DNA from 3 places in the Trichococcus sp. ES5 genome. Region 1 is predicted to be linked to each of the others. Evidence: riboswitches for the same ligand, from Rfam matches in the RefSeq annotation. Region 1 holds a riboswitch; each other region holds the start of a gene.
The links. Region 1 has a riboswitch for lysine ahead of dapD (2,3,4,5-tetrahydropyridine-2,6-dicarboxylate N-acetyltransferase). Riboswitches for the same ligand answer to the same signal wherever they lie in the genome.
Positions count from the first base shown of each region.

Region 1 (9,883 bases):
TCACGAAAGCCTTGCTCACTAACTTGCATTTTGATAGTTATTGGATGAATCACGATAGCGATAAAAACGGTCACTATGCTGATAGGACGGTAGATTGACGGGCTAACAATTTGTTGGTAAAATTAATCACAAAGGGAGCGTTTTTCTGTCAAGCAATATGCTTCCTTAACCTGTTTCAGAGGAGATGTCGTTATGAAAAGAATCGTGACATTAAGCACCCGCAACCTGAAGGATACTGCCAAACACGGCGGCTGCGGCGCATGCCAAACATCTTGCCAATCCGCATGCAAAACTTCTTGCGGAATCGCCAACCAAAGCTGTGTGAACCCTAGACAAACAGCGAAGTAAAAAAGAGTCCGCCCGATTGATTCCAGTTGGGCGGCAATTTTATGGACAAAAAGGAGTTTGAAACCGAAATGATTCATCAATATAAACTGAATGGATACAATATCGTAATGGATACCTACAGCGGTGCTGTGCATGTCGTGGACGACCTTGCCTTCGACATCATCGCACTCTACGAAGCAACGCCGGTCGAAGAGATTGTGACGATGATGCTGGAACAATATGCGAACGACCCTGAAATCAATGAACAGGAAATCCGTGATACGCTGTCGGATGTCGAAGAATTGAAGGCAAACGGGGAATTGTTCACGGAAGACTTGTACCAAGATCTTTCCATCGACTTGAAGAACCGCCAAACGTTCGTGAAGGCTCTTTGCCTGAACGTGGCACATACTTGCAACCTGACATGCGATTACTGTTTCGCGAGCCAAGGCAAGTACAATGGTGACCGGGCGATCATGAAATTCGAAGTCGGCAAGCAAGCGATCGATTTCCTGCTTGAGAATTCCGGATTCCACCGCAACCTGGACGTCGACTTCTTCGGCGGCGAGCCGTTGATGGCGTGGCGCGTCGTCAAGCAAATCGTCGAATACGCGCGCAGCAAGGAAGGGGAGTCCGGAAAGACTTTCCGTTTCACTTTCACGACAAACGGGATGCTTTTGAACGACGAAATCAATGAGTTCCTGAACAAAGAAATGTACAACGTCGTTTTGAGCTTGGACGGACGCAAGGAAATCCATGACCGTCTGCGCCGTACTGTTAACGGAAAAGGCAGCTACGACTACATCTTGCCGAAATTCCAGAAATTCGTGGAAGGGCGCGGCGATAAGGAATACTACGTCCGCGGCACTTACACAGGCAATAACGTCGATTTCACAAATGACATTTTCCACGTTGCTAATCTCGGATTCGACAAATTGTCGATGGAACCTGTCATCTGCGATCCTTCCGAACCTTACGCGTTGACGGAGGAACATCTTCCGGCACTGTACAGACAGTATGAAATACTGGCTGAGGAAATGCTGAAACGTGGCGAAGAGGGCAACGATTTCACTTTTTACCACTATATGCTGGACCTTTCCGAAGGCCCTTGCATCCAGAAACGCATCTCCGGCTGCGGATCAGGAACGGAATATATGGCTGTCACGCCTTGGGGCGAATTGTTCCCTTGCCACCAATTTGTGGGTGATGAAGAATTCAGCTTGGGCAATATCTGGGATGGCGTGACCAAACCGGAACTGCAGTGCCAATTCAAGGAAGTAAACTGCTATTCCAAACCGGAATGCCAGGATTGCTGGGCTAAATTGTACTGCAGCGGCGGTTGTCCTGCAAACTCCCTGCATGCGACCGGTTCTTTGAAAGGCAATTATGAATTCAGTTGCGATCTGTTCCGCAAACGCGTGGAATGCTCGATGATGGTGAAGGTCGCGGAATCGATCCGCGAAATGGAAGCCGAAGCGATGGCTGCTGAGTAAGAAATAACGAGATAATACGATAGAAGTGCGCGCTGGTTAGTTACCGGTGCGTGCTTCTTTTTGTTGTTGGGATGGGTGGGCGGCTGCTCCTCCGGCTAAGGCAGTCTTAGCAGGAGGACAGAAAATAATGTGACCCCCATCTCCGGGGAAGCCACCCTCCCCGGAGGAGAAAGCCAAATGTCGGCCGCAACTGCGGCGAGGCCGGCTCTCGCCGGAGCAAACCAAAAAAATGCGGGCCGGATCTCCGGCCAACAATTAAAACCCCAAACCCAACACAAAAACCGCACAATCGGGCGATTGTGCGGTTCAACATTTATTCCCTTATTTCTTGTTCAATTCTTCCAGGAAGGCAACGATCCTTCGGCAGCCTTCGATGACGTTCTCATCGCTGGCGGCGTAGCTCATGCGGAAATAGCCGACTCCTGATTCGCCGAAAGCCGATCCAGGGATGACGCCGACGCCGGCTTTACGCGCGAGGTCGATGCAGAAGTTCCAATCATCGTCGCCGTATTGCTCGGGAATGCGCGGGAACAGGTAGAAGGCACCATCCGGATTGTTCATCTTCAGACCAGCAGCAGTCAGACCTTCCAACAGGATGTCCCGGCGTTTGCGGTAGGCGGCTTTCATCGTGGCTGTCACTTCATCGCCGTTGCGGAAGGCCACGCCAGCCGCCATTTGTGCAGGCGTGGAACCGCATGTGACCAGACTTTGGTGATATTTCAAAATTTCGCGGATCAAGTCTGCTTTGGCAGCGACAAAGCCGACGCGCCAGCCGGTCATCGCATAGCTTTTCGAAGTGCCATTGATCACGATCGACTGCTCAGGGATAAACTCGGCAATGGATGTATGACCACCGTCGTAGGTCAGTTCGCTGTAGATCTCATCGCTTAGCACGAAAACATCATATTTCCTGATGACCGCGGCCAATGCTTCGACTTCTTCTTTTGTGTAAGTCGCGCCGGTCGGATTGTTGGGATAGGTCAGCACGATCATCTTCGTTTCCGGATTCGCATCCAACGTAGTCGTCAGGTCCTCCGGTGTGATCAGGAAGCCGGTCTCCGAAGTGTCGATCTTGACGCTGTGCCCGCCCGCCAAATGCGTAACGTATTCATACTGCGGAAAAGCCGGCGATTGGATGATCACCTTATCGCCCGGGTTCATCAGCGCGAACATCGAGGCGGTGATCGCTTCCGTTGCGCCGACCGTCAGGACGATGTCGTTCTCCGGGTTGTAGTGCAAGCCGTATTTCCGCTCCATGAATTTTGCGATTTCCTTGCGGGTCTCGAGAACACCGGCAGAAGGGGCATAGTGCGTTTGATTCTGGTTCAAGGCCTCTGTGGCGGCAGCCTTGATGAAATCCGGCGTATCGAAATCAGGTTCTCCCATCGTGAAACGGATCAGGTCCTTCACATCACTGATGGCGGCGTCGAAGTTACGGATGGGCGATCCTTTCAGTTGCTTGACAAAACGATTCGTTTCTCTACTCATAATTTATTGTCTCCTCCGGATGAAATATCCTTGATCTGATGTATAGCCGAACATACGCCAACCGACTGCTGACGTCCAAACTCATGAAAATAACATAACACGATTGCAGGCGTATTTCTATGCAAAGTTGCACACGCTGGGATGAAAAATTAGAAAACCGCGAGTTTGATGAGCGTTTTCACATAGGGAAGGCCGATCCTTCCCGTTACTTTCCGATCCGGAGTCCCGTCCATATCCAAATAAGTGCCTCCGAAACACCCAAAGGACAAGCGGAAACAAGCTTATTCCTCCGAGCGGTTGACAGGCCTGCCGGATAAGTGTACGATTAGAAAAATAAATGAATCGCCAAGCAAAAAGAGGTCGCGGCTGGTCAAGAGTACCGCAAGGGAAAGGGACGGTCGCCGAAGCATGCGAATGCTGGACCCAGGTTGAACAAATGTGGGGCTGTTCCATTGTCGTTGCCCGATGACAAAGGATTGCGCTTTAGCTTGGTTGGGCGAATGCAGGTCTCCGTAGCCGTAAGCACTCGCTTACCGCTATTTTTTTTGCATTTCAGGAACAAACGGTCGTCCGCCGCATAGGGCAAAAATAGGCTGGCATGCTATAATAGGCATGTTGGAACAGAAAAAATGATCGGGAGGAAACATAAAATGAGCGAACTATTATTGACAGATGCTTATGAAATCGCGGCTTACATCAAAGCTGCCGAAAAGCAAACACCCATAAAACTTTATATCAAGGGGGATTTTGAAAATCCTGCCTACGAAGGCTTGAAATTCTTCGGAAGCGGAGACAGCTATACCGTCTTCGGCGACGCTTCAGCGATTTATCCTTTCTTGGAAGCAAACAAAGACAAGATCAAGGATCAAGTCATGGAATACGACAGACGCAATTCTGCGATTCCGCTGTTGGACACTACCAAAATTGATGCACGCATCGAGCCTGGCTCATTCATCCGTGATCATGTAACAATCGGCAAGAGCGCTGTCATCATGATGGGTGCGGTCATCAACATCGGCGCAGTCATCGGCGAAGGCACAATGATCGACATGGGCGCAGTAGTCGGCGCACGCGGCACGATCGGCAAAAACTGCCACATCGGAGCAGGTGCAGTGGTTGCAGGCGTTCTTGAGCCACCATCGAAATCACCAGTCATCATCGAAGACGGCGTTTTGGTCGGCGCGAATGCTGTCATCATCGAAGGCGTGCACATCGGCGAAGGCGCTGTTGTCGCAGCTGGCGCAATCGTATTGGAAGACGTACCGGCTAATGCGGTAGTTGCGGGATCCCCTGCAAAAATCGTGAAGATGAAGGACGAAAAGACAAGTGAAAAAACGCAATTGTTGGCTGATTTAAGAGACTAATAACTACACGCGGAGGGACCAGGTGAACAGCATGCAGATTGCAGAATTATACGATACGGTGAAGATGATTCGAAGGGAGCTCCACCAGATTCCGGAGATCGGCTTCGATCTGCCGTTGACTTCGGAATACGTCCGCCAGAAGCTGGTGTCGTTCGGTTACGAACCGATCAGCACCGCCGAAACGGGCTGGGTAGCAGTTCTGGAGGGTAAGTCCCCGGCAGCAGTTGCCTTTCGTGCGGACATGGACGCCCTTGAGGTAACCGAGGAAACTGGAGCGGATTTCGCTTCCCTTCACCCTGGTAAAATGCATGCGTGCGGACACGATGGGCATATGGCCCTGTTGTTGGGTTTCGCGAAATACCTGAAGTCCCTGCCGATGCTGGAAAAATCACTCGTTTTGGTCTTCCAGCCCGCTGAGGAAGGGCCTGGCGGTGCGAAATGGATCATGGATTCCGGGATCCTGCAGGAGTTGCAGGTCGAAAAAATCTACGGTTACCACCTGTATCCGAGCCTGCCGGAAGGTATTCTCGGCTTGGCCAAGGGTCCGTTGATGGCGCGCAACGGCGAATTCGACATCACGCTTGAAGGCGTCAGCTCGCATGCCGGGCAGCCGCACTTCGGCAAGGATGCCTTGATCGCCGCCGCGCAGATCCTGCTTTCGGTCCAGAACATTCTGGCCCGCGATCTCGATCCGCTGCAACCAGCTGTCGTGAACATCGGTACGCTGCTTGCCGGGGAAGCCCGCAATATCGTGGCCGGAAAGGCTGAATTGACAGGGACGATCCGGAGTTACGACAAGGCGGTCTATGCTTCCATCAAGGAACGCCTTGCCGACATCTGCGCCGGCGTCGAACGTATGACTGGCGTCAGCTGTAAGCTGGATATCCGCGATTTCTATCCGGAAGTCACGAACGATGCCGAAATGATCGGTACGTTGATGGATGCTTTGCCGGCCGATGCTTACGAAGTCATCAAACCATTGATGCTGGCCGAGGACTTCGCTTTCTACCAAGAAAGTATCCGCGGCGCCTTCATCCTGCTCGGTACCGGCCGTCCCGACATGGGCTGGACACATCCGCTCCACAGCAGCCGCTTCAACTTCGACGAGAAGGTGTTGCTGAAAGGGATCGCATGTTACGACCTGATCCTGGAAAAGGAAAGGCTGAAGGGCTGAAAGCCAACAGCAAATCACCGAACACATAATATAAGGGAAAAAGCACCCCGGTGAGGGTGCTTTTTGCTTTCAGGGTGGATGATGATTGCCGTCCTCCGGCGAGGGGGTTCGCCGGAGCAGCGGGTCATCATACTCATCATGCATCGCCGTCCTACGATGAAGGTTTTCTTCACCGGAGTTCCGGACGGCAACACTATCTTTCCGCCCTGATGAACTGCTGCAATATTGCGCCACATCCAATAAAATTGTAAAGGTTCGATTAAGTTGATGGATCGCAAAAGCAATTTCTCCGCAAAAAAGGTACAATAGAAACATATACTGTATGAAAGAAGGGGAATTATGCAAAAGAAGAGATTATCCGCATTTCTTTTAGGATCAACCGCGTGGCTGCTTGTCGCTTGCCAAAATCCGGCAACAGACACATCAGCTACCGAGAAGGCGACAAGCACCTCACAAGTTCAATCCGATACACAAGCAGCCAGCGAAGCGAGCGATCAAGCAGCTTCCAGAGCAAGCATTTCGGAAAAATCCGAGAGTGTCCAGACTCAAACACCATCGGCAAGCAGCCTTACTGCAGATTCCGCAACTAGCGTTGGCACTGACCAAACCGCTGAGCAGGCTACGCTGATCACTGAAGCAAAACAGACAATCACGCAATTGACAGGTTATGTCGAAAGCGAAGTGTACTTGTTCATTGTCGAATCAGTCGAGGGGAATGAAGCCACCATCAACGTCCGCGAAAATGGGGCCGAAGTGTCCAGTTCCGTCGGTTTTTACCGCTATAACGGCGAAACCGGGGAATTGTTGGAAATGGATATCGTCACCGGCGAATACGTCCGCCATCCTGCACAATACTGATGGACCGAACGGTAGAGAATAATAAGGAGTGATGGTGATTTTCGATTTAGGATTATTGGCAAAAATATTTGCAATCAATTTGAGTTATGTGACGCTGAATACGATCCGCTTCATGCTGACGATGAAGGGTTACCGCATCTTGGCTCCGCTCTTGAGCATGGTGGAGATCGTCATATATGTATTGGGTCTGTCGATGGTCATGAACAGTCTAGACAATCCGCTCAACCTGGCGGCCTATGCACTCGGCTATGGCGCCGGCATCGGTATCGGCATCAAAATCGAGGATTGGCTCGCACTCGGTTATACGATGATTACGGTCATGACACAAGATGTAGGCAGTACGATGCCGAATCAACTGCGCGATCTCGGCTACGGGGTTTCCAGCTACCGAGCCAACGGAAGAGACGGCGAGCGCCTTGTGCTCGAAATCCTGCTGACGCGTAAGGCCGAACGCCACCTGCAAAATAAAGTGTTGGAAATCGATCCGAAAGCTTTCATGGTATCATACGATCCCAAATACATCCATGGAGGTTTCTGGTCCAAGCGCGTCCACCTCGGCAAATAATGAATAAAAAAATGAATGGACAAGGAAAGGGGAAACGACATGACAGAACTTGTGAAATTGGGAAGAACCGACCTGCTGATCCATCCGATCGGGCTGGGTGCGAACAAAATCGCCGCAGCCAATCCGGAAACGAACACCGAATACGGCGGTGACGTGCTTTTGAGCGCGATCAATAAAGGGCTTAACTTCATCGATACGGCGTTTATGTATGGAATGGGCACTTCCGAAACGATCATCGGCAAGACATTGAAGGAACACAACCTGCGCAATAACGTGGTCATCGCCACAAAAGGTGCACACGAGGTGACTGAAGCGGGAATGGTCCTGAACAACAATCCGGGTTTTCTGACGGAGCAGGTCGAAAACAGTCTGAGACGTCTGCAGACCGATCATATCGATCTTTACTACATCCATTTTCCGGATGAAGCGACACCCAAAGCCGAAGCTGTCGGCGCGCTGCAGCGATTGAAGGAACAAGGAAAGATCCGTGCCATCGGCGTCTCCAATTTCAATCTAGAGCAGCTGAAGGAAGGCAATGCCAACGGCTACATCGACGTTGTCCAGGATGAATACAACCTCCTGAACCAGTCGGCCGAAGAAAATCTATTTCCTTACTGCCGCGAACAGGGCATCTCCTTTATCCCGTACTTCCCGTTCGCATCCGGGCTATTGGCCGGCAAGTACACGGAAACTTCGGTTCTGTCGGAGAAACAACAGCAGCGTCCGCAGTTCCAAGGTGATACTTATCTGGATATCCTGAAACGCGTGGATCTGATTCGGCCGCTCGCTGTGAAGCACCACACTGGTCTGCAGAATATCGTTCTGGCCTATTATTTGACCAAAGACGTCGTCGACGCCGTCATTCCTGGCGCGCGCAACCGGCAGCAAGTGCTTGAGAATCTCGAAGCCGCTGAAGTCCGTCTGGATGCAGCGGACATTGCTTTGATCCAGCAGGCGTTCCCGGCATCATACCGCTTGCCGAAATGATTTTTTGTTCATCAAAAAGCTTACATTACAAAATGATGAAAAAAGCATTTGACATTCATTAGTTTCAGGCATAGAATTACATCATAATCTAACAAACAAAAGGGGGAGAATGAGAATGGATGCGACTTGCGGAATGTGCACACTACAGAACAAAAAGAGAGCGTTGTTCTCATTCGATGCCCTAGTCATTCTAGAAGTGATTTAGCCCAGGATTCTTACTTATTACAAGTAGAGTCCTCTTTCCGTTTCATTGGGCTCTCATAAAGAATGAGCCTAATCACATAGGCTCATTCTTTTTTTCAGTATGACAGGTAAATAATAGAGATATGGAGTGGTTTGGATGACAGAAATGACACAGACAGAAGAACAAAAAGCGTTGAACATCGATTGGAAAAATCTAGGATTCAGTTACATCAAGACGGATTACCGCTTCATTTCTTATTGGAAAGACGGCAAATGGGACGACGGCGAAATGACGACCGACAACAAAGTCCACATCAGCGAAGGCTCTCCGGTACTGCACTACGGCCAATCCTGCTTCGAGGGGATGAAGGCGTACCGCACAAAAGATGGCAGCATTAACCTGTTCCGCCCTGAAGAAAACGCCAAGCGGATGATCAACAGCTGCCAACGACTGTTGATGCCAGAGTTTCCGGTTGAAAAATTTGTCGAAGCGGCTAAAGCGGTCGTAAAGGCGAATGAGAAATGGGTTCCGCCGTACAACACAGGCAGCACACTTTATCTGCGTCCATACCTGATGGGAGTCGGCGACAACATCGGCGTCAGCCCGGCGACCGAATACATCTTCTCCATCTTCGCGATGCCGGTAGGCCCTTACTTCAAAGGCGGCTTGACGCCTACGAACTTCATCGTGTCCGACTACGACCGCGCCGCACCGCATGGTACGGGTGCAGCGAAAGTCGGCGGTAACTACGCAAGCAGCTTGCTGCCCGGTAAAGAAGCGCATGATCGCAATTTCAGCGACTGCATCTATCTTGATCCGGCAACGCACACGAAAATCGAAGAAGTAGGCTCCGCAAACTTCTTCGGCATCACGAAGGACAACCGCTTTGTGACACCGAAATCACCCTCAATCTTACCGAGCATCACCAAGTACTCTTTGTTGTACTTGGCCGAGCACCACTTGGGCATGCAAGTCGAAGAAGGCGATGTCTACATCGACAAGTTGGATGAATTCAGTGAAGCCGGGGCTTGCGGTACCGCGGCTGTCATCTCACCAATCGGCGGCATCCAGCATGGGGACAATTTCCATGTCTTCTATTCGGAAACGGAAGTCGGACCGGTGACGCGCAAATTGTATGAAGAACTGACCGGCATCCAATTTGGAGACATCGAAGCGCCGGAAGGTTGGATTGTGAAAGTGGACTGATCCGATTGAACGAAATGCAGCTCTCCCAAAGCTTTTATGCTGGCGGAGGGCTGTTTTTTTGGTTCTGGCTGCCGGAACAGGTCGTCAGCTCCGGCAAGGGAGCGCTAGCCGGAGAACAGCGTGCGTGTCAGCGACCAACTCCGGCGAGCGAATGTTGGCCGGAGGACAGGCGTTATCCGGGGGCCGACCTCCGGCGAAGCCGAGCCAACCGGAGGTGACATTTTATCGGGATATTCA
Region 1 covers NZ_FJND01000006.1:45,884-55,766, forward strand. The annotation lists gene TES5_RS06750 (aminotransferase class I/II-fold pyridoxal phosphate-dependent enzyme) at 1-22, shown strand, start outside; gene scfA (six-cysteine ranthipeptide SCIFF) at 193-348, shown strand; gene scfB (thioether cross-link-forming SCIFF peptide maturase) at 390-1,820, shown strand; gene TES5_RS06760 (aminotransferase class I/II-fold pyridoxal phosphate-dependent enzyme) at 2,142-3,308, opposite strand; lysine riboswitch at 3,655-3,800, shown strand; gene dapD (2,3,4,5-tetrahydropyridine-2,6-dicarboxylate N-acetyltransferase) at 3,959-4,672, shown strand; gene TES5_RS06770 (M20 metallopeptidase family protein) at 4,704-5,846, shown strand; gene TES5_RS06775 (hypothetical protein) at 6,186-6,704, shown strand; gene TES5_RS06780 (DUF2179 domain-containing protein) at 6,739-7,269, shown strand; gene TES5_RS06785 (aldo/keto reductase) at 7,309-8,256, shown strand; gene TES5_RS06790 (branched-chain amino acid aminotransferase) at 8,606-9,646, shown strand.

Region 2 (9,883 bases), on a different contig from region 1:
GAAGCGCGACGAAGGCGGCTGCCGTAATCGTTTCGGTCAGCTTATCTTCCGCGATTTGGCCGGAGTCCAGATAGCCTCTGACTTGGTCGAACCCGATCAGCTGGAGCTGGCGGGCAGCCGTTTCAGCAGACTCTTTGGTCCCGATGAATGTCACTTGCTTTTCGTAATCCAAAAACCAGCCGGCGTAACCCAAAAACTTTTTGTTCAGCGGAATGTTGAGCGTTCTTTCGATGTGCCCGGTTTGATACATCTCTTTCGTGCGCAGATCGATGATGATATCGTTCGGACCGGCCTGCTGAAGCGGGAAGACCGGATAAGGCACGTAGGCACCGCTGTCCAATTTGTTGATTTTCTTCATTTGGGCAAAGTAGGTCGGCGGCTCAGGCTGATCCTCCGTCAAAGCTTCGGCGAAACTCGTTTCCTCATCATACTGGAAAGCCCAGTTGTTGTGTTTTTCATAGCCCAAAGTGGTGATCGGGACGGCGCCCAAGGACTTTCCGCAGGCACTGCCGGCACCGTGCCCCGGCCAGATCTGCAGATGGTCCGGATAGTCAGCCATTTTCTGCAGCGAGCGGAACATCGCTTTTGCCCCGATTTCAGTGGTACCTTGCATATGCGCAGCCTCTTCCAGCAAGTCCGGCCGGCCGACATCCCCGACGAAAATAAAATCGCCTGTGAACAGCCCCATCGGAATATCCGAACCGCCGCCGATATCCGTCAGCAGAAACGACAGGCTTTCCGGTGTATGGCCCAGCGTGTGCAGCACCTCCAGTTTGATCTTGCCTACGGAAATGATGTCCCCATCCTGCAGCAGGATGCTTCCTTCCGGCAGATCCTGGTAATGCCAGTCCTCCCCGCCCAGATCCGAAACGTAAAGTTTGGCCCCCAGACTTCTCCCGGTTTCGCGCAGCCCGGAGGCATAATCGGCGTGGATATGCGTTTCCGTGGCTGCCGTGATGACCAAGCCTTCCTCTTCGGCCGCCTTGATATAATCGTCCAACTTGCGCAAGGGATCGATCAGGATGGCTTCGCCGGTTTTTTGGCACCCCACCAAATAGGAAAATTGTGCCAGTTGCGGATCGAAAAATGATTTAAAGAACATGCATGAACTCCCCCTTATCTGTTTAAGCTGGCAACAAAATTGATGGTCGTAGCGATGATCGCTGTCCCGAAAACGAAAGATAACAGCGCATGCCCGAGCGCGGCTTTGCGGAATTCCGGCGTTGTGAAAGTCGTGTCCGAGACTTGATACGTCATCCCGATCGTGAACGCCAGATAGGCGAAGTCCCAAAAATTGGGCTTTTCGGTGCCCTCGAAAATGATGCCGCCGTTTACGTCGCGATAGTAGAGTTCCGCATACCGCAGCATATAGAGGGCATGCACCGTCGTCCAGGAAAGCACGATGCTGAACAGGCCGAATCCGATCGTCTCGAAACTGCGTTCATGCGTCGTCAGCATCAATGCGACCGCTCCGATGCTGATCAGACAGGCCACCAGGACAAAAAAATCGATCGTCGAATATTGGATGTCTTCTTCTTGCGCGATCCGCTCGGTTTCCGTACCATCATGCGGATGAAAATCTTTCCACAGCAAATACAATAAAATGATTGCGGCGCTGTCCCAACCGATCAGCGGGGCCAGTCCCCAACGCAGAAAGAACCCCCCGACCAACCCGATAACCGTCCCGATCATTCCGGCAATCAGGAAGCGCGTCCTCTTTTTGCGCAGATCCGTTCCGACTTTCGTTTGATCGGCAAATAGATGGTTTCTTTTCCTCATGGCTGTCCGCCCCCTGCTTTTTCGGCCTGGCTGTATTTCAGATGGTGATTTCGATGACGTTTTTTTCGGGATCCAGGAACATGCTTTCGTAATAGCCATCCCCGGTCACGCGCGGTTGGCTTTTGCATGTGTATCCCGCTTTGATGAGCCGGTCCGTGAAATAATCGACGTTCTGCTTGCTGCCGACCGAAATGGCCAGATGCGCCCAACCCAACATATCAAGCGGGTAGCGCTCTTTGACATCCATCCGTTTCATGAGTTCCAACCGGGCTCCTTCGCGAAAAGTGATAAAGTAGGATTGGAAATCTTTATCCGGATTCCGGTACAACTTATTGGTCTTTCCATCAAAAAAACGAACATAAAAATCGCGCATCAGTTCCAGATCGTCCACCCACATTGCAACATGTTCAATTTTCATAGGTCATCACGTCCTCTCATCATCCTTGCCGTAAAAGCGTTTCCTCAATCTGATTTTATCACATCGCAGCCGCATATGCGTTCCCGGAAGCATCCGGATGAAACGTAAACGATTGTGTCTGTTTTGCCATCTTTTCCAAAGCGTATTCTCAGCGTCCCCTCAGAATATGATTGACAGACTCATTTCTATTTGATAGTGTGGAAGTAACAAAATACGATTCGATGTGATGAAGAGGTCGCGGTTAACAATCAGTAAGGGATTCCCTGAAAGGTGTTGCTGCCGAAATACTCTGTATTGGGGCCAAGGTTGAATAAATCTGGCACTGTCGGACAAAGCCGCCCAGCTTTGTTCGGTGAGCTTCTCACGTTGGGGCAAATTGGTGGAATTCACGATATGGATGCAAAGATTCAGCTTCAGCAGCCTGTTTTGAACGACTATGAGACCATTTGCTCATAGTCGTTTTTTGTCTATTCATAAATAAAAAACAGAATTCAGGAGGAAGATAAGCATGGCTATTTTTGAAGGATCAGGCGTTGCGATCGTTACGCCGTTTAAAGATACGGAAAACCAGGAAATCAACTACGAGGTATTGGCGGAACTGATCGAGTTCCATATCGCGAATAATACAGATTCGATCATCATCGCCGGAACAACCGGGGAAGCTTCGACGCTGACCGATGAGGAGCAACTGGATCTGATTCGTTTCACGGTCGAAAAAGTGAACGGCCGCATCCCGGTCATCGGCGGAGCCGGCAGCAACGATACGCGCCATGGGGTCGAATTGACGCGCGCGGTTGAAGCAACGGGTGTGGATGCAATCCTCAGCGTCACCCCTTACTACAACAAAACGTCCCAAAAAGGCTTGATCGCACATTACAAAGCCATCGCCAACAGCGTGAAAGTTCCGATCGTCCTTTACAATGTGCCGGGCCGCACCGGACAGAACATTACCCCGGAAGCTTTGGTGGAAATGGCGAAAATCGACAACATCGTTTCGTTGAAGGATGCCACAGGGAACTTCAGCCAAGCCGTGGACAACTTGAGTCTTTTGGGCGATCGCCTGGACATCTATTCGGGTAACGACGATACGATCGTCCCCTTGATGAGCTTGGGCGCAAAAGGCGTCATCTCCGTCCTTGCCAACATCGCACCGAAAGCGACAGCCGAAATGACGCATGCTTTCCTGGATGGCGACATCAAAAAAGCTGCCGCGATGCAAGCCGAGTACAAAGAATTGATCGACTGCCTGTTTGTAGAGCCGAATCCGATTCCCGTGAAAGCCGGAATGCAGCTGTTGGGCTTCAATGTCGGCCCGATGCGTCTGCCGTTGACGGATGCCGATCAAGCGGTCATCGACCGTTTGGCCGCTGCCATGAAAAAAGTTGGATTGATTTAAGAACAGAGCCAAAAATCCCTCCGGAGCATCAAGCATCCTGAGGGATTTTTTATGCTATAGGAGTTCCTTGAATATCCGTAGCGCATTTTGATGGCAGACCTTTTCGATTTCGGTCGTCGTGAAGCCGCGCCGTTCCATCGTTTCAACTAACAGACCCATCGCGGAGGCATCCTTCAGTTGCATCGTCACATCGATGCCGTCGAAGTCCGAGCCCAGCCCGATGATGTCCAGCCCTGCGACTTTGCGGATATGCTCAATATGATCGACGACTGCTTCCGCGGTCCCTCTGGCCTTTAGCCGTTCTTGATTATCATCAAGGAAAGCGAGACAGTAGTTCATGCCCACAAAGCCGCCCCGGTCGGCCAGCAGCCGCAGCATTTCGTCCGTCAAATTGCGCGGGTGGCTGCATAGGCTGCGCGCATTGGAATGGCTGGCGATGAATGGCCGTTGCGAATGCGCTGCGACATCGAAGAAGCCGGCATCCGAAAGATGAGAGACATCGATGATGATGCCCAATCGGTCCATCTCCTCCACGAAAGCGATACCTGCAGGTTTCAGCCCGCTGCCCGGGTAATCGATACCGGGATCGGCAAGTACCGGATTGTTTGGGAATCCCAGACTGTTTTCATAGTTCCAAGTCAGCGTCATCATCCGAGCCCCCAACCGATGGAGCGTGCGCAAAGCGGCAAGATCGCCGAAACAGCAGCCAAGATCCTCGATGGTCAATAAGCCGGATATTTTCCCGCTCTGGCGATTACGCTCGATGTCCGCAAATCGGTAGGCCGGCGCAATCCGATCCGGATAAAGCGCCATTAACTGATGGAACACATCGATTTCCTGGATTACTTCCAATAATGGCGATACGGGGCTCTCTGCATAATTGACGAATGCCGCAAAACACTGGAGCAGGTAATCCCCCTTTTCCAGTTTTTCGAGGTCGACATGCAGGTCGTTTCGTTCAAATGTTTTCTCTGTTCCAGCCAAGCGGGCATCATTCAGAGCCATCAAGGTGTCGCAATGGCAATCGATCATTTTCATAGTTTTTCCTCCCCTGCAAACAGACTGCCGGCCGCATAGATGTTTTCAGCCAAATCGGCTCGGTAGTCGTTGGCACCCGGGTCCAGGCTGTTGATGACCACTCCGCCGCTGCCTTCCAAGCCAGTGGAGTGGATGTAGCGGCCGTCTCCCATATAGAGGGCGATGTGCCCAGGGAAATAGAGCAGATCGCCAGGCAGCTTGTCCGCAAGCGGTATTTCCCGAATCGGATAGCCTGGTTCGATGCAGGCGTCCCGATAAATCAACGCGCCCTGCAGCATGTAGCACATGGAAGTGAGGCCGGAGCAATCCAACCCCAGCGTCGATTTCCCGCCCCAGCGGTATTGGACGCCCAAGTATTTCTTCGCTTCGTTCACGACACCGGAGCGGAAGCTTGCCTCATCCATAATAGCCGGTCGCTGAGGAAGTGCGGTTTCCCAGAGTCCGCATTGGCTGAATACCTTTTCCTGCAGGAACTGTTTGCGGATGTAGCCGTGCTGACCATCCAACAAGCTGATTTCCGCCCAGGCTGTCCCGGTATCGAATCTATTCAGCTGCACCAACGCGCCCTTCGGCAAGCTAGTGAGAATCACGCCGTTTACGGACGGCTCATTTGTGACGTCTGCAAATATGGCATCCACAACGCATAGCGGCTGCGCTTCCCGCGACTTCATCTCCCCAATGCTTTTCCTGATCACAGCCGCAGCACAGATATAGCCGGGATAACCATAATGGGTCAGGATCGGCAAATAACCATTTTGCTCCTCTCCTGTAATGCGGACGCCCATGCCGTACAGGCCTTCATCCGCAATCGCGGTGAAGCTGCGTCCCTCCTTTACGGTCTTCGTTCCGGGCAAAATATAAATCGGAACGGTGGAACGGCTTATCAGCGCATAGTCCATCTATCGTTGCCTCCCCTTTTTTTTCATTTGAATGTCGCTTATTTCACGACTCCGAGTTTCTTAAAGTGGGCCTTCGGAAAGGCGTTGATGCCTATGCCGTTCGCATCACCCATCTTGATTGTGCTCCCGCTGAAAAGCGGACCGCCTTCATAGACATCCATTCTGCAGAGCGAGGGCCCATCAAGGTCGACCATCGTGATGATATTTTTGGCGGCTGCCAGATGGGCAGCTGCGCTGACCGAAATCTTGCTTTCCAACATGCAGCCGATCATGCAATCGACTCCATAGGTTTCCGCAACAGCACAGATTTTGAGTGCCTCATGAATGCCGCCGGTCTTCATCAATTTGATGTTGATAAGATCGGCTGATTGGGTCTGGATGATGTGGAGCGCATCTTTCACGGAGAAGACGCTCTCGTCAGCCAATATCGGCGTTTGGACCTGTTGCGTAACAAATTTCAGGCCGGCCAAATCATGTGCGTTTACCGGCTGTTCCACCAACTCCGCTTGCATGTCTTTATCCTCCAACAAGCGGATGATGCGGACCGCCTCCTTGGGGCTCCACCCCTGATTGGCATCGACCCGGATGAGGATGTCCGGTCCTACTGCTTTGCGGATGGCCAGCAGGCTCTCCACATCCTTGATCCCACCTTTTCCGACCTTGACCTTCAGGATGCCGAAGCCGTCCTGGACAGCCTGCAGACTGTCACGCACCATCTCATCGACGGGATTGGCACTGATGGTCAGGTCCGTCTCGATTTTTCGTTTTGCCCCGCCCAATACTTTATACAAGGGTTGGCCGAGCGCTTTAGCGTACAGATCGTAGACAGCCATGTCAACGGCGGCTTTAGCCGATGTGTTCTTGACGATGCTGGCATGCAGCCTCCGCATGATGGAATCCAGATCGGAAATTTCCATCCCGATGATGCTCGGAGCGATGTATTGCATGATGGCTTCGCGGATGGAAGCCTTTGTTTCGCCGGTGATGACGGCAGTCGGCGGCGCCTCTCCATAACCGGAGGTGCCATCATTGGTCACGATGCGGATCAGGATGTCATTCACAGCATCAACCGTGCGCAAGGCTGTCTTGAATGGCGTCCGCAGTGGGATGGCCACTTCACCAATTTCAATTCTGCCGATTTTCATCATCAAAACCCCTCTCTTCGCCGGCAAGGTAGATCTCCAGCGTACTGTCTGACATGAATCGTTCAAAACGGCAGACATCCGTTCCGTTCCCCAAAAAGCACAGTACGAAGGGATGCCCTGCTGGCGGATACACGACTCCGACATCGTGCGTGATGCCGGTGTCTTCGCCCGTTTTATGGGCGATTTTCGGAGTCGGCTGCATCGGCTTGAGATAGAACGGCAATTTGCTGTTCAGGCGTTGGTTCGCCAGGATCGCCAGCATCTGCGCGCTCGCTTGGTCGGAAACGATTTCGCCGCGGTGCAGCCGTTCCAGCAGGTCGCCCGCTTCTTCGGCCGTAATGAGGTTCTGGATGCCTTTTGCCGATTTCTCCGTATCGTACATTTTTCGGAGAAGGCCGGTTTCACTGTATCCCAACCGATGGATGGTCGTGTTGATGGCGGCGAACCCCAAAAGATCGATCAGCACATTCGTGGCTGTATTGTCGCTCAAGATGATCATCAGTGTGACCAAGTCAATCACGGTCACTTCGATGCCGTCATGGAGATAGGTCAGCGCACCGCAGGATGGCACCCGATCGTGATCCCGGATGGCTACCTTTTGCTTCGGATCCAGGCTCCCTGCTTCGAAACGCCGGAACGCCTCCACCATGATGAACAGCTTGATGATGCTGGCCGCATGCATCGGTTCAGCGCTGTTATAGCTGAAAGAATCTCCGTCCACGAGATCCTTGTAGTAGCAGCTGATTTTCCCCGGCAAGCTTTCTAGCCGGGAAAGAAGCTCGTCTTTTTGTGCTGGCTCCATTCCATCACCCCTTTGGTTCTATTCTACCAAGAAAGACGGCAAGGCACCAACGGGACCGTAGTCCTCAGGGTGTCTTGCCGTCGCCTTCTCAGCTGTGCTGCCCCGCCCTAATGGCAGAGCGCTTCAGGACTGTCATTCCTCTATATAGGCATATTTATAGCTGTCTGGCCCAAACACCGGGATGAACAGATCCTTCACCTCTGCCTTCAGCAGGTATGTCCCCGCGGACTGGTAGGTAGGTATCTGCACATAATGTTCCCCGATGGCCGTTTGCTCGGCTTCCACAAGGTAATCCCAACGTGCTTCTTCGTCGTTATAGGCCGCCTTGGCGCTGTCGATCAGTTCATCCACATCCGCGAAGGAATAGTTGCCGCGGTTGATGTCGGTGTGGAACCGTTCCACATAATTGACCGGATCGGCGAAATCGGCAATCCAGTTGGATGTTGCCATTTCATAAGTGCCGTTGCGCAGGCTGTCCTGTTTCACGCTGAAAGGCACTTGGCGGATGGTGATCGTCAAGCCCGGCAAATTTGCCTGCATCTGGCTTTGGAAAAATTCAGCCATCTTCTTGGCATCTTCGGTATCCGACGTCATCAATTCCAGCGAAACCGTCTCAACGCCAAGTTCCGCCAAGCCCTCGGTCCAGGCCGCCTGCGCTTCTTCAACATTAAAGCTTGTCAAATCGCCGGCATTCTCGCGGAAATCGGCTCCTGTAGCCGGATTGGATGCCAATCCGTTCGGCACATAGCCATAGATCGGAATCGAGCCGTTCTTGAGCACGCTATCGGTGTATTCCGCGCTGTTGATGGCTTTTGCAAAGGCCTCACGGATGTTTTCGTTTGCCAGAGCAGCTACTTCCTGGTTCATTTCGATGAAGCTGGACGCCGTGTTCAATTGCGAATGGAAATCTGCGTCTTCCTTGTGTGCCGCTACATACTCGCCTGATAAGGCCGCAAATTCAAGTTCATCCGCTTCATACAGATTAACGGCTGTTGAGGTCTCCTTAATGACTTGGACATCCACTTCTTCGAGCTGGACATTCTCTTCATCCCAGTAGGAATCATTTTTCACAAATGTCCAGCTGCCGCCGACTGCCTGATCCCAGTCGGTCATCACGAAAGGACCGTTATAGATCAGATGGTCCGAACCGGAGCCGTAGGAATCGCCCTGCTCCTTCATATAGGCTTGATGCTGCGGAAAGAAGAACGGCATGGCCAGGATATCCAGAAAGTACGGGGCAGGCTGAACCAAGGTGACCTGAAGCTCTTTGTCACTGATGGCTTCAACGGCCAGTTCGGCAGGATCCAATTCACCTGCTATGATTTCAGTGGCATTCTGGATCAGGCCGTCATACATATAGGCATAGCCGGCCGCTACGGTCGAATCGACCATTTTTTGCCAAGCATAAACATAATCCGAGCTGGTAACCGGATCGCCATTCGACCAAACTGCATCATCGCGGATCGTGAACGTATAGACCAGACCGTCTTCGCTGATTTCCGGCATATCGGCAGCCGACGCCGGAATGGCCTTACCGTCCAGATCCAGCGTGTACAGACCTTCAAAGGCGTTGTTCATGGCCGTAAAACTTACCAAGTCTGTAGCTGCCGTAATATCCATCGACGGAATATCCGATGTAGCAGTCAGCCTTAGGACCTGTTCCGACACCGTTGCAGAAGATTCCTCATCGCCTGCCGCACTTCCGCAGGCAACCATCAATCCCGCTAACGGTAAAACCATAAGTGACCGTAATCGTTTCTTGCTGTTCATCATAGCCATTCCCCTTTTCCATTTCCGCGCATCCTTTCAGACGAACGACCTATATTTAGGCAATATCACTAGTATCATTAGAAATCGATTACCATTTCTAATCATTTTATAATATTTAGTTTACCGCATCAAATCGATACTGACAAGAAATGTCACATTTTTGGCAATAGCTACGAATAATATGCTTAAAGGCACTTGGTAAAAAATGATTCACAACCTGAAAGAAAATTGTGTTATATTATTAAAAAAATGGAAAGCTGGTGACCTTATGGGAATGGAAGCATCCGTCTCCGCAATGCGGTTCGGCAAATTGAAAAAAGGGGAACGGAACCTGATCACCGATGTCCCTGGAGTGAAGGTCGGCCATTTTACGCTCCATGAGGAAGAGTCGCATACCGGCATCACCTGCATCATCCCGGGCCGCGGCGATGTCTTCCATTACAAATGCCTTGCCGCCAGCCACGTCATCAACGGTTTCGGAAAAAGCGCCGGATTGGTCCAGGTTGATGAACTGGGTACGCTCGAAACGCCGATTCTGCTCACCAACACCCTCGCGGTCGGGGATGCGATGACCGGGTTGGTGAAGCATATGCTTGACAGCCATGCCGACATCGGGCGGACCACTTCCACCATCAA
Region 2 covers NZ_FJND01000001.1:248,518-258,400, forward strand. The annotation lists gene TES5_RS01045 (MBL fold metallo-hydrolase) at 1-1,102, opposite strand, end outside; gene TES5_RS01050 (DUF1345 domain-containing protein) at 1,117-1,779, opposite strand; gene TES5_RS01055 (VOC family protein) at 1,817-2,197, opposite strand; lysine riboswitch at 2,419-2,565, shown strand; gene dapA (4-hydroxy-tetrahydrodipicolinate synthase) at 2,706-3,593, shown strand; gene TES5_RS01065 (dipeptidase) at 3,648-4,631, opposite strand; gene TES5_RS01070 (C40 family peptidase) at 4,628-5,530, opposite strand; gene TES5_RS01075 (dipeptide epimerase) at 5,569-6,675, opposite strand; gene TES5_RS01080 (serine hydrolase) at 6,656-7,477, opposite strand; gene TES5_RS01085 (peptide ABC transporter substrate-binding protein) at 7,610-9,250, opposite strand; gene TES5_RS01090 (DmpA family aminopeptidase) at 9,516-9,883, shown strand, end outside.
Region 2: linked by a shared signal. The riboswitch ahead of dapA (4-hydroxy-tetrahydrodipicolinate synthase) and the one ahead of dapD (2,3,4,5-tetrahydropyridine-2,6-dicarboxylate N-acetyltransferase) in region 1 are both predicted to bind lysine.

Region 3 (9,883 bases), on a different contig from region 1:
TGATTTGGTTCTTCGAACATGCTCTTCAAGAAGTCAGATACTTTTTGTTTAGGAGCTTGATCAGCTTCCTTGATGGCATCTTTGATTTCTTCTTTGACTGATTCGATGACTTCATTTTCTTTTTCTTCAGACCATAGACCTTTTGCCGTCAAGAATTTGCGCATGCGGATCAATGGATCTTTTGCTTGCCAGCCTTCCAATTCGGCAGTGTCACGGTAACGTGTCGGATCGTCACCTGATAAAGTATGCGGACCGAAGCGGTAGCAGATTGTTTCGATCAAGACAGGCCCATTTCCGGCAACAGCATATTCTCTTGCTTTTTTGGTTATCGCGTAGACAGCCAAGATGTCCATCCCGTCGACTTGGATACCAGGAATTCCGGCAGCCATAGCTTTCTGCGCTAAAGTTTGAGCAGCGGTCTGCACGTGGCGAGGCGTTGAAATCGCCCATCCGTTATTTTGAATGAAGAAGATGGCAGGTGCTTTGTAGGAGCCGGCAAAGTTGATTCCTTCATAGAAATCCCCTTGCGAGCTTCCGCCGTCACCAGTATATGTGATGGCAACATTTTTCTTGTTGCGTTTCTTCAATCCCAATGCTACTCCTGCAGCTTGCACATATTGTGCGCCGATGATGATTTGCGGCGGTAAAGCTTGGATGTCGTCAGCATATTTATTGCCATCCACATGACCTCTCGACCAAAGGAAAGCTTGCGTCAATGGTAATCCATGCTTGACCAATTGAGGAACATCGCGGTAACCAGGCAACAATACATCTTCTTTTTCGATTGCTGCAATACTGCCTAACTGGCTCGCTTCTTGGCCGGCTGTCGGCGCATAGAAACCTAATCTACCTTGACGATTCAACGCAGTTGAACGTTCATGTAAAATTCTGGACCATACCATATCTGTCATGAATTGAACCAATTGTTCATCAGAAAGATCTGGCATTAGATCAGGGTTTACAATATTCCCTTCTTCGTCCATGATTTGGACCATGCGAAAATCTGTGTTCGTGCTGCTTAGTAATGCGTCAATGTCGATTTTTGTTTGTTTTGTAGCCATGCTAACACTTTCCTCTCTATTCCCTTGATATTTCATCTCTTTGGATGAGGTTTATACAGATGATTTCAACTGTATCAATTCACAGTTGTTACATGAATAATTTACCACGCATCCGAGATATATGCAAGGTAAAAGGACAGTTTTCATTTTTTGTGCACAGAAAATCCACCACTGCTTATTTGTAAGCGTTTAGCAATTCTTTATTGTTCATTTTTTAACGAGACTCCAATCACGCTATTTTGATTTATATTGAAACATCATTATTATGTATGTTTACAGATTGTCGCAATCAGATACAAAGATTCTGTATTATAACCAAAACAAAACTGTTATTACATAAAACAGCAAGCATTGATGGCATGGGCTTTCAAAAGTATAACAGCCCATTCGTTACAACTACCTCTTTTAAATATCGAATTTTTCAGTTTTTCACAGTTGATTTTTTATTTTTTCTCGGATCATATTCAGTTGTTCTGTTCATTCAAAAAATCACAATCTCATCACTATGAAAATTTGATTAAAATAACTCTTCATTCATCTCATGAACAAAACAAAAGGCCATTTCAATTAAGAAATGACCTTTTTTATTTGAATTTGTACTGCGCTTTATTACACTAAGCCTTGATAAATCATGGCATCGGCAACTTGCACAAACGCCGCGATGTTGGCGCCTGCCAAATAATTTCCCGGTATGCCATATTCTTCCGCTGTTTTTTCAGCTGTCTTAAATATGTTTGCCATGATAGCCTGTAGCTTACCGTCAACTTCTTCGAATGTCCAATGGCTATGAGCACTGTTCTGCGCCATTTCGAGTGCCGAAGTGGCGACTCCCCCTGCATTGGCCGCTTTAGCCGGACCATAGTAAATATTATTGTCCGCATAGACTTCCACAGCTTCCAACGTACTCGGCATGTTCGCGCCTTCGCTGACACAGTAAACGCCAGCTTTGACTAATCTCTCAGCCTGTTCTTTATCTATTTCATTTTGTGTTGCACTAGGCAAAGCAATGTCATATTTAAGATCGACGTCCCAAACGCTACCGTCTTTATAAACCGCTGTCGCTTTTTCGGCAGCATAGACCGTCAATCTTTCGCGACGAACTTCTTTGATATCCTGTAGCAATTCGACATCGATACCTGTTTCATCGTAGATATAACCGTTCGAGTCCGAACAAGCTACAACAGTTCCGCCAAATTCATGAACTTTTTGGATAGCATAGATAGCCACGTTTCCGCTTCCGGAAACAACTACTTTTTGACCGGCAAACGATTTACCATTTGCTTTCAGCATTTCCTGTGTATAGTACACTAAGCCGTATCCAGTCGCTTCTGTACGCGCCAAACTTCCGTTCATGACGACTGGTTTACCGGTAAGAACACCTGTTTCAGCACCGTTTAAGCGTTTGTATTGGCCATACATATAGCCGATTTCACGTCCACCAACACCGATATCGCCAGCAGGAACATCCAGCGTAGGGCCGATATGTCTTTGCAGCTCAGTCATGAATGATTGACAGAAACGCATCACTTCAGCATCGGATTTGCCTTTAGGATCGAAATCGGATCCGCCTTTTCCGCCGCCGATCGGTAATCCGGTCAGGCTGTTTTTGAAGATCTGTTCAAAACCTAAAAATTTCAGGATGCTCTCATTGACGGTAGGATGAAAGCGCAGACCGCCTTTATAGGGTCCGATAGCCGAATTGAATTGGACGCGGAATCCTTTGTTGACTTGAACATCCCCTTTATCATCCATCCAAGGAACCCGGAAGGAAACGATGCGTTCAGGCTCCACCATTCTTTCAAGAATGTTCCATTTTATATAGTGCGGATTTTTTTCCAAAGCAGGCTCGATCGTATCGAACAACTCTCTTACCGCCTGTAAGAATTCTTTTTGATGCGGGCCTCTATCTTCAACCTTTTTATAGACTTTTTCAATATAATCTTTAGCAGCTGTCATAAAAATCATCTCTTCTTTCGCTATAGAGTTAAAAAAACCTCACACCATTGTGTAATCATTTTTTCATTTTTCTATTTTACACATACCCATTCTATATTACAAGAGAAAAGATGAGTCTAGCTTTTTTTTTTCGAAACGTGTACTATGTAACGTGAAGTGTTTTGCAGTTTGCAAGTCCAATCATTTCAATATAAAAACCAGTAAAAGGAGGAATGCATGCATGATCACGATGGATAACATCATCCGTGAAGGTCATCCTACATTGCGCAGGTCAGCCGACCCGGTCACTTTTCCGTTATCTGCAGAAGATCGAAGTATCGCTGCAGAAATGATGGAGTTCCTTTCGAACAGTCAGGATGAAAAAATTGCCGAGCAACTCAACTTGCGCGCAGGCGTTGGTTTGGCAGCACCACAAATCGACGTATCCAAACGCATCGTTGCTTTGCTGATACCAGGGGAATACGAAGATGATCCTCCGGAATTGGCTAAAATTATGTTCAACCCTAAAATCATCAGCCACTCGATTGAAAGTGCCTGCCTAAAAGGTGGAGAAGGCTGCCTTTCAGTGGACCGTGAAGTACCAGGCTTTGTCGTCAGGCATAGCCGTATTACGGTAGCTTACCAGGATGCTGAAGGAGCCACGCACAAAGCCCGCTACAAAGGTTATGCGGCCATTGTAGTCCAGCACGAAATCGATCATCTTAACGGCGTTATGTTCTACGATCACATCAATGAACAGGCACCCTTTGCAGTTGCAGACGATGTCATCATCATCGAATAGGAAGAAATGAATAAAAAAGAAGAACGGACCTGCATTTAGTGCAGAACCGTTCTTCTTTTTTTTCATTTTGTAAGATATCTCTCCAGGAATTGCTTCGTCCGATCCTCTTTTGGATGATAGAAGATTTCTTCAGGGGCTCCCTGCTCCAGAATGACGCCTTGATCCATGAAGATGACGCGATCGGAAACTTCTCTCGCGAACTCCATTTCATGCGTCACGACGATCATCGTCAAGCCGCTGTTGGCAAGATCCTTCATGACTTTCAAAACTTCGCCCACCATCTCCGGATCCAAAGCCGATGTCGGCTCATCGAACAATAGCGCATCCGGCTCCATCGTCAACGCGCGGGCGATGGCAACGCGTTGTTTTTGGCCGCCTGACAGCTGCTCCGGTTTGGCATTGATGAATTTACCCATTCCGACCTGCTCCAGGTAGCCCATGGCGATTTTTTCGGCTTCCTGTTGGGACTTTTTCAGAATCTTCACAGGTCCTACAGTACAATTATGCAGCACATCCAAATTGTTGAACAAATTGAATTGCTGAAATACCATCCCTAATTTACTGCGGTACTTGAAGATATCATGCTTCGAGTCCAAAACGTTCTCGCCGTTGTAGATGATTTCTCCCGCTGTCGGTTTTTCAAGTAGATTGATGCAGCGCAATAGCGTCGATTTACCGGACCCTGATGAACCGATGATACAAACAACTTCCCCTTTATTCACACTGAAATCGATGTCCTTCAGCACTTCATGCTGACCGAAGTTCTTCTTCAGATGCTGTACGTCGATTACTTTTTCCATCAAATGATTCCTCCCGTGGCAATTAATTTGCTCTGTCTCTTTCTGCTTGTTTTTTGCGAGCCATTAATTCTGGTGTAGTCAATTGGTCTTGACCCGCACCCATCATCTGATAATTATCAGGGCCTTGCATTTTTCTTTCGATGGCACGAAGAATGCGTGTCACCGTGAAGGTCATGACGAAGTAAATGAGTGAAGCCACGAAGAATGATTCGAAATAACGGAAATTATTTCCGGAAATCGATTTGGTCGTAAAGAACAATTCCGAAACGGAGATGACGTTCAACACGGACGTATCCTTGATATTGATGACGAATTCGTTCCCTGTCGCCGGCAAGATATTCCGGATGACCTGAGGCATGACGACATTGCGCATCGTTTGCAGGTGGTTCATCCCAATTGCTTGGGCTGCTTCGAATTGCCCTTTGTCGATGGAAATGATTCCACCGCGGACAATCTCCGACATGTAAGCACCTGTATTGACCGATACGATAAGCAACGCTGCGAAGATACGGTTCATGTCAATATCAAACGCCAGAGCCGCGCCATAATAGATGACCATTGCTTGAACGATCATCGGCGTACCACGGAAAATTTCGATGTAGCATGACAGCAAAAAATTCACCACATTGTACACATGTTTTTTCCATCCCGATTCAGCAACCGGAATCGTACGGATGACACCAATCATAAGACCGATTCCCAACCCAATGATGGTCCCGATTAAAGCTATATATAATGTTGTCCACGCACCTGATAAAAACTGTCTCCAGTTTTCTTCGATGATGCGGATAACCCAACTAAACTCCATTTAATTTATGCCCCTTTTTGATGTCCCATCCACCAGAATTATTCAGCTGATGGTTGGTTTTTGATTGCTTCTTCCATCATTTGGATTCGTTCTTCTTCGGTGATACCGCTCAGAATCTCGTTGATCTGATCTTTCAATTCGCTTTCTTTGATCAAGCCGATTGCGATCTCTGAATCAGCCACGGATAATTCAAACGTATCCGCTTGATCCAATTCGATCATTTTGAAAGCTGAATTGGCTGCTGAAGCGCTGATTGCTTCCGGGCGTTCCGAGACATAAGCATCGATTGTGCCTGACTCCAATGCGACGCGCATAGATGTGAAACTATCCATTGCCGGTTGCTTTTGCACGCCTTCAATCTGATCGATGACGCCATAATGTAACGTGTTCAACTGTGCAGTGACTTTTGCATCAGCGAAGTCAGCCAAAGTTGTTGCATTTGCATAAGCCCCATCAGATTTTACGACGATTACCAATTCAGTAGTATAGTAGGAATCCGAGAAATCGATTGCTTCTTTGCGTTCATCTGTCGGAGACATACCTGCAACGATTGCATCGATTTTAGATGAAACCAATGCCGGAACCAGACCATCCCATTCTGTTTTGACGATGACCAATTCCTTGCCTAAGCCGTCCGCCACTTTTTGGGCCATCTGAACATCATAGCCATTTGCGTAACCGTCCGCGCCATCAATTTTCACTGCGCCATTGCTGTCATCATTTTGTGTCCAGTTAAAAGGCGGATATCCCGCTTCCATTCCGACTACGAATGCATCCGATTCAGCCGAACCATCTGCTGCCGATGAATCCTCAGTAGTTCCGTTACCGCAACCCGCTAAAATAAACAAACCCATCAAAGCCGCCATTGTTGTTTTCCATGTTTTTACTTTCATCTCTAGTTCCTCCTAATGTTTATAGTCCTATTTACATGCTCAAAAAAATTAAACAACCCTCTTGTCCAACTACGTTTTTGTCCACCTTTCTACCCATAGAGCGTCATAACAACGATAATTCAGTCCGTTTTTGTGCAAAAAAATAGACTATAAAGCAAAAGGCCCTATAATCCAGCTTCCTTCTGCCCGCAATACCGAAAGTACTCCACAAACGATTTTGGGCAAATCGTTCTGACAGTGCCAGGATTCTTAATCCTGACCCCAACACAGCCAATGCTGTATTTCGGCGAACACCCCTTTCAAATGGGCATTTTACTCTTGATGTCCGCAGCCTCTTCCATTATTGTATGATCGTATGACATTATTGTATGCTATTATACTGTACGTAATTTTAATTTGCAACAAAAAGAGCTTTGCTCAGCCAGCCAGTACCCTTCACGCACTGGCTGTCCTTGTTTTATTTCATTTTAAATACCGATTTTGGATGCTATACTGACTTTAATAACAAAAGGGAGGAACTGTTTCAATAATGTTTACTATTCTATTCGATTTGGATGATACCCTATACGACACATCAAGGCCGTTCTTCCAAACATTGGCAGATTACAGCTTTAGGAACAACTACAGTAACGAAGCCAGCTTCGCTCTTTTCCGCGAGCATTGTGACAACGCCTTCGACCTATTCTCCAGCGGGGAGCTGACGCTAGCCGAGTCACACATCATGCGCACACAGCATACATTCGCCGACTTGGGTCTTCCGCTCACCGCCGAAGAAGCGATGCACTTCCAGAAATCCTATCAAAAAAGGCAAGGAGAGATTGTGTTGAGTCCCGGTATCGAGCGGCTTTTGAATGAACTGGAAAATAGAAATATACCAATTGCCGTCTTCACAAACGGTCCTGAAAAACACCAGATGAAAAAATTCAACGCCTTGAATCTGGAGCGATGGGTGCCGCCAGCACGCATCTTCATTTCCGAAAATATCGGTTGCCCAAAACCCTATGCCGAAGCCTTCGCGCATGTTCAGGAGTCTTTGAACGCAACTCCCGGCGAGCTGCTTTTCATCGGGGATACGTATGAAACGGATATCATCGGCGGTCAGGCTGCCGGTTGGACTACCTTGTGGTACAACCATCGCCGCAAGCAGGAGGATGAAAAAATGGTGCTGGAGCCAACCTTCTATTCTGTTGCGGAAATGCACCAAGCCATAAATGACAACATCTCAAAACGAAAGGAAATGTGACCTATGATCCAGACAAAATTAGCCATCATCGGGGTCGGCCATGTCGGTTCCCAGGTATTGACCGACTGCAGTCACCTCAACTTATTTTCCGATATCATCCTGATCGACAGCAACAAGGACACGGCAAGAGGCGAGGCTCTTGACCACCGCCATGCGTTGGCCGCCAGCTACCGGACCAACAGTAAAATATACGCCGGCGATTACGCGGATTGCGCCGATGCCGACATCATCATCATTTCCGCGGGCGTCAGTGAGAAGGCGCGCCCGGGTGAAGATATGCCGCCAAGAGCGTTGATGGGCAAAGAGAATGCCATTGAAATACGCAAAATCATGACAGGCATCACCCGGTACACAAAAGATGCCATCATCATCCTGATAACGAATCCGGTCGATACAATCACCTACATCGCCGAAAATGAGTTCAACTATCCGAAAGGCAAGATTTTCGGCACCGGAACGACTTTGGATACTTTCCGCTACCGTCAGATTGTTGCTGCCCACTATCAGGTCGATCCAAAGAACGTCAGCGGCTACATCATGGGCGAACACGGCAGTACCGCCTTCCCGGCTTTCAGCAGCACGACTGTGGGTGCGCTCACCCTTTCCCAAAGCGATGCTTTATTAATGCCCGCAATACCATTGGACCAGGAATTCGTCAGCCAAGAAGTGGTCCACACGGCATCTGATGTCTTCAACTGGAAAGGCTGGACGAATTCAGGCATCGGGGAAGTCGCAGCGGCCTTGGCCCGCGCTGTCATGCTGGACGAGAAAAGCATCTTCCCTGTGACCGCAACTGTCAATGGCTTATACAACTGCCACGGCGAAGCGGCCTTCAGCATGCCTTGCATCATCGGCAGGAACGGCTTGGAGAAACAGATCCCTTTGCCGCTGGATAATGAGGAATACGAAAAACTGCAACTCTCCATCAAAGATATTCAATTTACGCTGCAATCCGTGAAATAGGAAAAGCGCAACCGCATCATGGCCGATTGGCCGGATGCGGTTGCGCTTTTTTGTCCCTGTACGGATAGTCTACATACTGAGTCTGCCGTGTTCTTCGTAGCGCGTGACTGTTGTGATGGCATTCTGCTCATCCACAAACACCACAAGCGGCTTGTGTTCCTTCGCTTCCAGTTCATCCATCAGGCAGTAAGCCATGATGATGATCTTATCCGACACCTGAACGCAGCGGGCGGCGGCACCGTTCAAGCATATCATGCCCGAGCCGCGTTCGCCTGCGATGACATACGTTTCGAATCTTGCACCGTTGTCGATGTCGACGATCTGGACTTTTTCATATTCGATCAGTCCTGCAGCATCCAACAAGTCCTTGTCGACAGTGATGCTGCCCACATAGGAAAGCTCCGCTTGGACAACGACGGCGCGGTGTATTTTACTTTTCAGCATATTGAGTTGCATTGTTTTTCCCCCACTTATTCCGTGATAAAATTATCGATCAGACGCGTTTTTCCGATATAAACCGCCAAAGCCACCAATACAGGTCGCTCGACGCTGTCCACTTGCTGCAGCGTACGCGCATCCACCAACTCCACATAGTCGACCTTCGCCAGCGGCTCCGCTTGGATCGTTTCCGAAATCGCATTGCGGATTTTGGCAGCATTCTGTTCTCCGTTCGCAAGCAACTGCTTGGCGACTTCGAGCGCTTGGCTCAGCACCAGTGCGGCCTTACGCTCATCTGCTGACAGGTAACTGTTGCGCGAACTTTTAGCCAATCCATCCGCTTCCCGGATGATCGGGCAGCCGATGACGGTGACGTCCAGATTCAGGTCGCGGACCATCTGCTGGATAACCGCCAATTGTTGGGCGTCCTTCTGTCCAAAATAGGCACAGTCCGGCTGCACGATGTTGAATAGCTTTGTCACGACTGTGCAGACGCCCCGGAAATGGGCCGGTCTGCTTTTCCCGCATAGACTCTCCGTCAGACCATGCATATCCACAAAGCTGCTGAAATCGGGATGGTACATTTCTTTCGGCTCGGGATGGAAAATCAGGTCCACTCCGCTGGCTTCGCACAAAGAGGCATCCTTTTCCAGATCTCTTGGATAGCTTTCCAAATCTTCGGATGGGCCGAACTGCATCGGATTCACAAAAATACTGACGACCACCCGATCATTTTCGCTGACGGCTTTCTGCATCAAGCTTTTATGGCCTTCATGGAGATAGCCCATCGTCGGAACAAAGCCAACCGACAAACCTTCCTTTTTCCAGGCCTTCACGGCACTGCGGATTTCTTCAACCGTTGCTGCAATCTTCATTCGTGATTACTCCTCTAATATAATTTTTCGATGACCGCATCTGACAACGCAAAGGTGTGCTCCGC
Region 3 covers NZ_FJND01000027.1:1,474-11,356, reverse strand. The annotation lists gene pdhA (pyruvate dehydrogenase (acetyl-transferring) E1 component subunit alpha) at 1-1,061, opposite strand, end outside; gene gdhA (NADP-specific glutamate dehydrogenase) at 1,671-3,017, opposite strand; gene def (peptide deformylase) at 3,238-3,798, shown strand; gene TES5_RS13580 (amino acid ABC transporter ATP-binding protein) at 3,861-4,601, opposite strand; partial or broken gene TES5_RS15800 (ABC transporter substrate-binding protein/permease) at 4,621-6,272, opposite strand; lysine riboswitch at 6,490-6,644, opposite strand; gene TES5_RS13565 (HAD family hydrolase) at 6,829-7,542, shown strand; gene TES5_RS13560 (lactate/malate family dehydrogenase) at 7,546-8,505, shown strand; gene panD (aspartate 1-decarboxylase) at 8,575-8,961, opposite strand; gene panC (pantoate--beta-alanine ligase) at 8,976-9,818, opposite strand; gene panB (3-methyl-2-oxobutanoate hydroxymethyltransferase) at 9,833-9,883, opposite strand, start outside.
Region 3: linked by a shared signal. The riboswitch ahead of TES5_RS15800 (ABC transporter substrate-binding protein/permease) and the one ahead of dapD (2,3,4,5-tetrahydropyridine-2,6-dicarboxylate N-acetyltransferase) in region 1 are both predicted to bind lysine.